DNA from 2 places in the Stenotrophomonas sp. NA06056 genome. Region 2 is predicted to be linked to the other one. Evidence: predicted binding sites of a transcription regulator. Region 2 holds the regulator's gene; the other holds the start of a gene.
The links. Region 2 encodes FliA, which starts transcription of late flagellar genes. Its sites were predicted from a motif close to TAAAGTTTNNCNNNCNNNGGCCGATAA; they were not measured.

Region 1: a site for FliA is predicted at 1,984-2,010, ahead of HUT07_RS13365 (methyl-accepting chemotaxis protein). Genes of this name have one in related genera too.

The regions. Positions count from the first base shown of each region.
Region 1 is NZ_CP054931.1:2,975,439-2,979,857, reverse strand. It holds gene HUT07_RS13375 (hemagglutinin repeat-containing protein) at 1-857, shown strand, start outside; gene HUT07_RS13370 (hypothetical protein) at 917-1,492, shown strand; gene HUT07_RS13365 (methyl-accepting chemotaxis protein) at 2,041-4,263, shown strand; gene HUT07_RS13360 (glycine zipper 2TM domain-containing protein) at 4,418-4,419, shown strand, end outside.
Region 2 is NZ_CP054931.1:2,200,680-2,205,098, forward strand. It holds gene flhF (flagellar biosynthesis protein FlhF) at 1-1,086, shown strand, start outside; gene HUT07_RS09755 (P-loop NTPase) at 1,073-1,960, shown strand; gene HUT07_RS09760 (RNA polymerase sigma factor FliA) at 1,957-2,700, shown strand; gene cheY (chemotaxis response regulator CheY) at 2,720-3,112, shown strand; gene HUT07_RS09770 (protein phosphatase CheZ) at 3,112-3,717, shown strand; gene HUT07_RS09775 (chemotaxis protein CheA) at 3,720-4,419, shown strand, end outside.

The sequences.
Region 1 (4,419 bases), 770 kb from region 2:
ACGACTCGCTGTACAGGCAGGTCTTCAATTCTCTGCTTGGCTCGGGTGTCCACAGAGATGATTTGAACCTTCCCTACTTCGGTCTGAACAGCCTGCGCGCTACGATGGTGCGCGGTCGCGATGGCCAGATGATGCTGGAAAACTTCAGTGGCGATGTTGGGGCTGCCGGTAGTCTGATTGCCAGCGTATCGCGCGGTGATGGCAACGGTGCCGCAATTACCGCCGCAACGTTCTTGATTCCGATACGTATGCCGGGAGCAAAGATCGTTGGTGAGGTGGGCGTGGAGATCGCAGGATCTGCCACGAGAGAGGCTGGGCGCCGATCGAACGAGATCCTCAAGTCAGTGGAGACCGCGACCGCTGACACGGTCCTGAAGCGGGGTGGGGCGGCGTCGGAGGTGCCGGCTCGATCACTGGACCAGCTGCTTCCCGATGGGAAAGTTCCCAGTGTTCGAAATGGAGAATTCAACCGTTGGTTCGACGAGCTTTCTTCGAAGGAACTGGAAGTGCTTTGGGAGAACAAGGGGACCCGAGACGCGATCGAAGCCCGCATACGTCAACCCGGTGGGTTGCACGAATGGTGCATGGTCTGTCGAGCCCCTGATTTCAAGGGGTGGGGTGTTTCGATGGATGAGATCAAGAGGTTCAGAACCAAGACGAAAGATCTGAAATGGACCAATCCTGCTGATGGAAAGCCGGGCGGTCATGGTGGTCACGGCTCCGGTACTTTCCACAACGAGCTGGGCCGGATAATTGACGAAAGCAAGTCGCTCGAAGAATTCAATTCGGGTATTATAATTCTGAGGGATCGCTGGAAGATTGATCCCGCCCTGCTTCCGCCGCTCCCAAAATCTTGAGGGATACAGATGTGAGGACTCTTCTGTCCGATTGGTGTGCGTTCTGTGAGGGGTCGGCTGTGTTTGATAAGTCCCATTTTTTGGGGTTGTTGAAAGAGCACGGAACCGATGTCGAGCTTCGGAAGATATTTGGTTATTTTCCATCTTCGTTGGATTTGCATGCGAAGGCTGTCAAGGTTATTTCTTCCGGTAGCCTGGACGGTTCGTTGTACCTGCGTCCGCGATTCTCAACGTCACGCGAAGAGATTGTCAGGCTTGGAAGTGAGTGGCTGAGGGGGCAGGAGGAGATATGCGGAAGGATAGGTGATGTTGAGATTGAAGGAATCTGCAGGCGCGCGAAGGTGGTTTTTGCTGCCGAGAATGACCTGGATTCCGCGCTTCAGCGTGATATTCCTCATCACTGGCTGTTCGATGGAATTGGTGATTCGCTGAGGGCGAGCAGGATATCCGAGTCTGATCAGGTGTATGCGTTGCTTGAGGCGCTTTATGGGTTGGCTGCCGACTATTATTTGGCATGGTATATCGGTGGCTCCTTGTTTGAGTTGGATGTGGATTTCGGTCCTTATTTTGAATTCTGGCGCATGGGTGGGCGGTGCGCACTGACTGAGACGGAGTTTCTGGTTTCCAATCAGTAACTGGTTGCCGCGCATGCATTCATTTCTGCTGCCGCTCGCTGCCCGGGAGTGTGCTGGTGAAGGCGCCTGCAGCGCGTGCGCATGGCGACCACGTAGGGCAACATCAGCCTGACCGCAACCAACATCGCGGCCGAGAACGATGTCAGCATCCGCGGTGTCCTGGGCAAGGCCCACGTCGACCACTTCCGCGAGCACGCGTGACCCTGTCTGCATGATCGAACCGAACCTGATTCCGTGCGGATGCATTGTCGATGCAGGTGTCATGAAGCCGTGAACCCTCGACGAAGCACAGCAGGAGGTTCTGCTGCAGGGCATCGGACAGACTGACGTTACCGTTGAGGGGAGCAGCGCTTCTTCTCGATGCGGGCGGTGATTGGCCTGGATGGATAATATTGAGGATTACCATGCCTGCGAGGCGTTCGGGCCCGATATACATCAAAGAGTGTTTGAACGGATTCACTTTGATGAGGATTCGAAGCGTAAAACTTCCTTAAAGTTTCCCCCCGTCGTGCCGCCACCGATATAGGGCCACAATCAAGGGAATTGAGATGCTTGCCTTACGCAACCTCCGTGTAGGATCCCGGCTGTCCGCCGGCTTCGGTCTGCTGTTGCTGTTCATCCTGGCCATCGTCGGCCTGGTGTTGTACGGAAACCATCTGAAGTCCGCCCAGTTCGAGAAGGTGGTGGGCGTGAACATGGTCAAGATGCGGTTGTTGAACGACATGCTCGATACCAACAACGCAGTGCTGATGCATCGTCGCCTGATGGTGATCAAGCGCGGCGAGGAGTTCGACAAGGATTACCAGCGGGCACAGGAACTGAGCCATACCTACGACGGCATCTGGGACAAGTACGTCAAGATTCCCCGTGATGCCACCGGCGATACGCTGGTGGCGCAGATCGCGGCGGCACGCAAGGCCACCGACGTCTCCACCCAGCAATTGCACGAGCGGATGAAGGCGGGCGACTACGACGGTGCGGCCACCGAGCTGCTGGCCGAGCACGGTCTGGCCACGGCCTGGAATGGAGCGATTTCCAGCCTGCTGCGGCACCAGGAAGCCCTGACCGAACGCAGTCGTGAGGAGTACCGCGCCACGGAAGCGTGGACGGGAACCCTGTCCATCGCCTTCGGTGTGCTCAGCCTGATCCTCGGTGCACTGGCTGCGTGGGCGATCACCCGCAGCCTGACCCGCCCTCTGGCGGGCGCGGTGAAGCTGGCCGATGGCATCGCCAACGGTCGCCTGGACAACGTCATCGATGCCTCGGGCAATGACGAGGTGACCCAGTTGCTGAAATCCATGCAGCGCATGCAGGGGCAGTTGCAGGCGGTGATGGCGGCGCAGGGCGAGATGGCGCGGCAGCATGATGACGGCAGCCTGAGCTATCGCATGGACGAGAGCACCTTCCCCGGCGACTACGGGCGGATGGTGCATGACACCAACGCGCTGGTGGGCTCGCACGTGCAGGTGCAGAACCGCCTGATCGAGGTGATGAAGCACTACGCACGCGGCGACCTGTCGGTGGACATGGATCGACTGCCGGGCGAGAAGGCGGCGATCACCCAGGCCATGGACGAGACCAAGTCCAGCCTGTCGGCCATCAACGGCGAGATCCGTCGGCTGGCAACAGCCGCTGCCGCCGGCGACTTCAGCCTTCGGGGCGACGAAACACGCTTCGCGCATGATTTCGGCGAGATGGTGACCGGCCTCAACCGGTTGATGCAGACCACAGACGAGAACCTGGTGCAGGTATCAAGCCTGCTGCAGGCGATCTCGCGCGGCGATCTGACCGTGCGCATGCAGGGCGATTTCCACGGTGTGTTCGCCCGCATGCGCGACGACTGCAACGCCACCGTCGAGCAGTTGACCCAGATCGTCGGCCGCATCCAGACCAGTGCGTCCAGCATCAATCTCGCGGCGGGGGAAATCGCCTCGGGCAACACCGATCTGTCGCGGCGTACCGAGCAGCAGGCGGCCAACCTGGAAGAGACGGCAGCATCGATGGAGGAACTGACCTCCACGGTGAAACAGAACGCCGAACACGCACGCCAGGCCAACCAGTTGGCGATCGGTGCACATGGGGTGGCCTCGCAGGGCGGCGAGGTGGTCGGCCAGGTGGTCACCACCATGAGCGCCATCGAAGCGTCGTCGAAGAAGATCGCTGAGATCATCAGCGTGATTGATGGCATCGCTTTCCAGACCAACATCCTGGCGCTCAACGCCGCCGTGGAAGCGGCGCGCGCGGGTGAGCAGGGCAGGGGCTTCGCTGTGGTGGCCAGCGAGGTGCGCACGCTGGCGCAGCGCTCGGCGGGTGCGGCCAAGGAGATCAAGGGCCTTATCGAGGAGTCGGTGGGCAAGGTGTCCGACGGCTCGGCGCTGGTGCGTCAGGCCGGCACCACGATGGGCGAGATCGTGGCATCCGTGCAGCGGGTGACCGACATCATGGCCGAGATTTCCGCCGCGTCGCAGGAGCAGAGTTCCGGCATCGAGCAGGTCAACCAGACCGTGATGCAGATGGATGAAACCACCCAGCAGAATGCTGCGCTGGTGGAGGAAGCCAGTGCGGCTGCGCGGTCGATGGAAGAGCAGGCCAATCTGCTGGGCGAGGCGGTGTCGGTGTTCCGCACCGGGGCTGCTGCAGCCAGTGCGGTGGTCCGTCCAATGTTGGCGGCGGTGGCGGCCAGCGTGCCGCCAATGCGGCGTCCGACGTCTGTACCGCCGCGCGTGTCGCCGTCGCTGGCGGCCAACACGGGTGGTTGGGAAGAGTTCTAAGCCGGGTGGGAGACGGCGCCCATCGCGATGCTGGTCGCGATGGGCGCATTTTTGTTTCCTGAACCGATGACGGCCCTTCAGGCCCCGGAGACGTGGATTTCACCTGCAGTAGCCACCCGCAGGCAGACAATTGCGCCATACCGGAGCACAGGAGAT
Region 2 (4,419 bases):
CTGGAAGACAGCGCGCAAATGTCGGCAGTGTCGCCGCCGCCGTTGCCGGTCGCCCTCCAGGCCGCCGTCACGCCCGAAGACGAAGCCCCCCATGCGCCGGTTGCCGTGCAGCCGACAGAGCTTGTGCCCGCACCGCTGCCGACCCTGGCGCCGGCACCGGCGCTGACCCTGGTCGCCGACGACGCCGAAATCCGCCACCTGCGCCAGGAAGTGGCCGGTATGCGCCAGGTGATCGAGCGCGAGATGAACCGCTTCACCGACGAGCGCCTGCGCGGCTGCCCGGTGCGCGCCACTGCGCTGGACCTGATGGACGAGTACGGCTTCGACGCTGGCATCGCCCGCGACGTGGCCATGCAGATTCCGTTGGAGACCGAAGCCCATCGTGGCCGCGGCCTGATGCTGGGGTTGATCTCGCGCAAGCTGCCGATCGCCCCGGTCGATCCGATGGAAGAAGGCGGTGTGATCGCCCTGGTCGGCCCGACCGGCGCCGGCAAGACCACCACCATCGCCAAGCTGGCCTCGCGCTTCGCTGAAGCCCATGCGGCCCGCGATGTCGCCCTGGTCACCACCGATACGATGCGCATCGGCGCCCGTGAACAGCTGTACGGCTACGGCCGCCAGCTCGGCATCGCGGTGCACGAGGCCAACAGCGGCACCGACCTGGACCAGCTGCTGGAGCGATTGAAGGACTACAAGCTGGTGCTGATCGACACCGCCGGCCTGGGCCCGCGCGACCGTGCGCTGGCCGCCCAGCTGCAGTGGCTGCGCGCCGCCCGCCAGGTGCGCACCCTGCTGGTGCTGCCGGCCAACACCAGCTTCGGTGACATGGACGAGGTGGTCCGCCGCTTCGGCGCAGCCAACCTGCAGGGCCTGGTACTGAGCAAGCTGGACGAGACCGGCCGCTTCGGCAACGCCCTGTCGGTGGCGGTGGACCACAAGCTGCCGATCACCTGGGTGACCGATGGCCAGGACGTCCCGGACGACCTGCACCGGGCCAGTGCAGCCAATCTTGTACTTCGCCTTGAAGATTTGCGCCGCGCGGCCGATATGCCCTGCAACCCGGAGTTGAACCATGCCGTCGCGTGAGTACGCCAAGCTGACCACCACCTTCCCGCTGACGGCGACCCGCAGCGAGCCGCTCGGCCCTGTGCGCACGATTGCCGTGACCGGCGGCAAGGGCGGCGTCGGCAAGACCAACGTGTCGGCCAACCTGGCCGTGGCGCTTGCCGGCATGGGCAAACGCACCCTGTTGCTGGATGCCGACCTCGGCCTGGCCAACATCGACGTGATCCTCGGCCTGAACCCCACCAATACCCTGGCCGACCTGGTCGCTGGCCGCTGCAGCCTGGATGACGTGATCATCGAAGGCCCGAACGGCGTACTGGTGGTCCCGGCCGCGTCCGGTCGCCGGCACATGGCCGAGCTGGCCCCGGCCGAGCACGTGGGCCTGGTCAACGTGTTCTCCGAACTGGAACGCGAGCTGGACATCATGGTGGTGGACACCGCCGCCGGCATCAACGATGGCGTGCTGACCTTCTGCCAGGCCGCGCAGGACACCGTGGTCGTGGTCTGCGATGAACCGGCCTCGATCACCGACGCCTACGCCCTGATCAAGGTGCTGTCGCGCGAACGTGGCGTGGACCGCATCCAGGTGGTGGCCAACATGGTGCGCGACCCCAACGAAGGCCGCGTGCTGTACGAGAAGCTGACCCGCGTCTGCGAGAAATTCCTCGCCGATGTCTCGCTGAACTACCTCGGCTGCGTGCCGCAGGACGACTGGCTGCGCCTGTCGGTGCAGCGCCAGCAGCCCGTGGTGAAGGCCTATCCGTCCAGCCCGTCGGCACTGGCGATCACCGAGATCGCCCGCCGCACCGCCCGCTGGCAGGCACCCACCGAGCCGCGCGGTGGCGTCGAGTTCTTCCTCGAACGCATCATCAAGCAGCGTGGGGTGGCCGCATGAAAGGCGCCGCCCAGTACAGAGAGGTCCAGCGCACGGCGGCCAATGAGGTCATCGCCCAGCACTCGGACCTGGTGCGGCGCATCGCCCACCATCTGGCCGCACGTCTGCCGGCCAGCGTTGAAGTGGACGACCTGATCCAGGCCGGCATGATGGGCCTGATCGAAGCGTCGCGCAGCTACGACGCCGATCAGGGCGCTTCGTTCGAGACCTACGCCTCGATCCGCATCCGCGGCTCGATGATCGATGAGATCCGTCGTGGCGACTGGGTACCGCGTTCGGTGCACCGCCGTGCCCGCGACGCTGCTGCCACCATCCGCCGCCTGGAGCAGAGCACCGGTCGCGCCGCCAGCGCCACCGAAGTGGCTGCCGCGATGGAGATGCCGCTGCCCGAGTACCTGCGCCTGATGGAAGATGCCTCGCGCGGCCAGGTGCTGAGCCTGGAATCACGCATTGAAGACCAGGGCGAGCTCGACACCGTCGCCCAGGGCGGCCCGACCCCGCAGCAGGTGCTGGAACGCGGCGAGTTCGGTCGTGAGCTGGGCAACGCCATCGGCCACCTGCCCGAGCGCGAACAGCTGGTGCTGTCGCTCTACTACGAGCAGGAACTGAATTTGAAAGAGATCGGCGCAGTGCTCGGCGTGAGCGAGTCGCGGGTCTGCCAGATCCACGGCCAGGCGGTCCTGCGCCTGCGTGGCCGACTGAAGATTTTCGAGGCGGCCGACGCCGGCCTCGAGAGCTGATCAACAAAGGAACTCTGCTTTGAACAAGAACATGCGCATCCTGATCGTCGACGACTTCTCGACCATGCGTCGTATCGTCAAGAACCTGCTGGGCGATCTGGGCTTCACCAATACCGCCGAAGCCGAGGACGGGCATGCCGCGCTGTCGTTGCTGCAGAGCCAGCCGTTCGATTTCGTGGTCACCGACTGGAACATGCCGGTGATGACCGGCATCGAACTGCTCAAGGCGATCCGTGCCGATGCCAAGCTGAAGACCCTGCCGGTGCTGATGGTGACGGCCGAAGCCAAGCGCGAGCAGATCATCGAAGCGGCGCAGAACGGCGTTAACGGTTACATCATCAAGCCGTTCACCGCACAGACGCTGGAAGAGAAGCTCGGCAAGATCTTCGAACGCCTGGCGGCCAGCGCTTGATGGACACCACGGTCGACAAGAGCGCCCTTGCCCTGCGCCTGCAGGAAGCCCTGGACGCACTGGAATCCGGTGACGAGGCTGCCTGGCGCCAGCGCATCGACGGCCTGGTCGCGCTGCGTACCCAGCCGATGATGAGCGGCCTTTCGCGGCTGGCCCGCGAACTGGGCCAGGCGCTGGGCGAACTGCCGACCGTGCCCGATGAAGCCGGCGAGCTGGACGATGCCTGCGCGCGCCTGGACCACGTGGTGGCGATGACCGAACAGGCCACCCACCGCACCCTGGACCTGGCAGAAGAGTGCCGCAGCCTGACCGAACAGCTGCGCGCCGATGGCCTGCAGCCGGGCCAGGACGTGCAGCTCGACCGCATCCGCCACAACCTCACCGAGATCGCCCTGACCCAGAGTTACCAGGACCTGACCGGACAGATCATCCGCCGCGTGGTCGGCATCGTGCGCCGCGTGCATGAGGGTTTCGGCGCGCTCGGCCTGCCGCCGGAACAGCATCGCACCGACCCGGAACTGGCCGGGCCGGCACTGAAGGGGCTGGACCGCCATGCGGTCTCGCAGAACGACGCCGACGACCTGTTGTCGGATCTGGGGCTGTAACCATGGGCGCGGTAGCCGACGACATCACTGCCGATTTCATCATCGAGGCCCAGGAAATCCTGGATCGCCTCGGCGAACAGCTGGTGTCGCTGGAACAGGCACCGCAGGACAATGACCAGCTCAACGCGGTGTTCCGTGGCTACCACACGCTGAAAGGCGGCGCTGGATTCCTCGGCATCACCGCGATGGTCGAACTGTGCCACGCCGCCGAAGAGGCGCTGGGCGCCGCGCGCGCCGGCCAGGCCGTATTGCAGGCCCATCACTTCGATGCCGCCCAGCAATCGCTGGACTACCTGCAGTCGATGCTTGACGCGGTGTCTTCAGGCACCGAGCCGGGCTTTGCCCCACCCGAACTGGTCGCCCAGTTCGATGTGCATGGCGGTGGCGCAGCAGCGCCATCGGCCGCGGCGCCGAGTACCGGCGGGAGTGACCTGATCACCGACGACGAATTCGAGGCCCTGCTCGACCAGCTGCACGGCGGCAAGGCGCCGGCACCCGTGGCGGCGGCGAAGAAGGCCGACGACATGATCAGCGAGGACGAGTTCGAGGCATTGCTCGATCAGCTGCATGGCGGCGCCGCCCCGGGCAGCAACCCCACCGCAGCGATTGTCGCCGTACCGGCACCACGACCGACGCCCGCGCCGGCCGCACCAGTCGCCAAGCCGGCGCCCAACAAGCCCGTCGCCGAAGCCGAACACACCG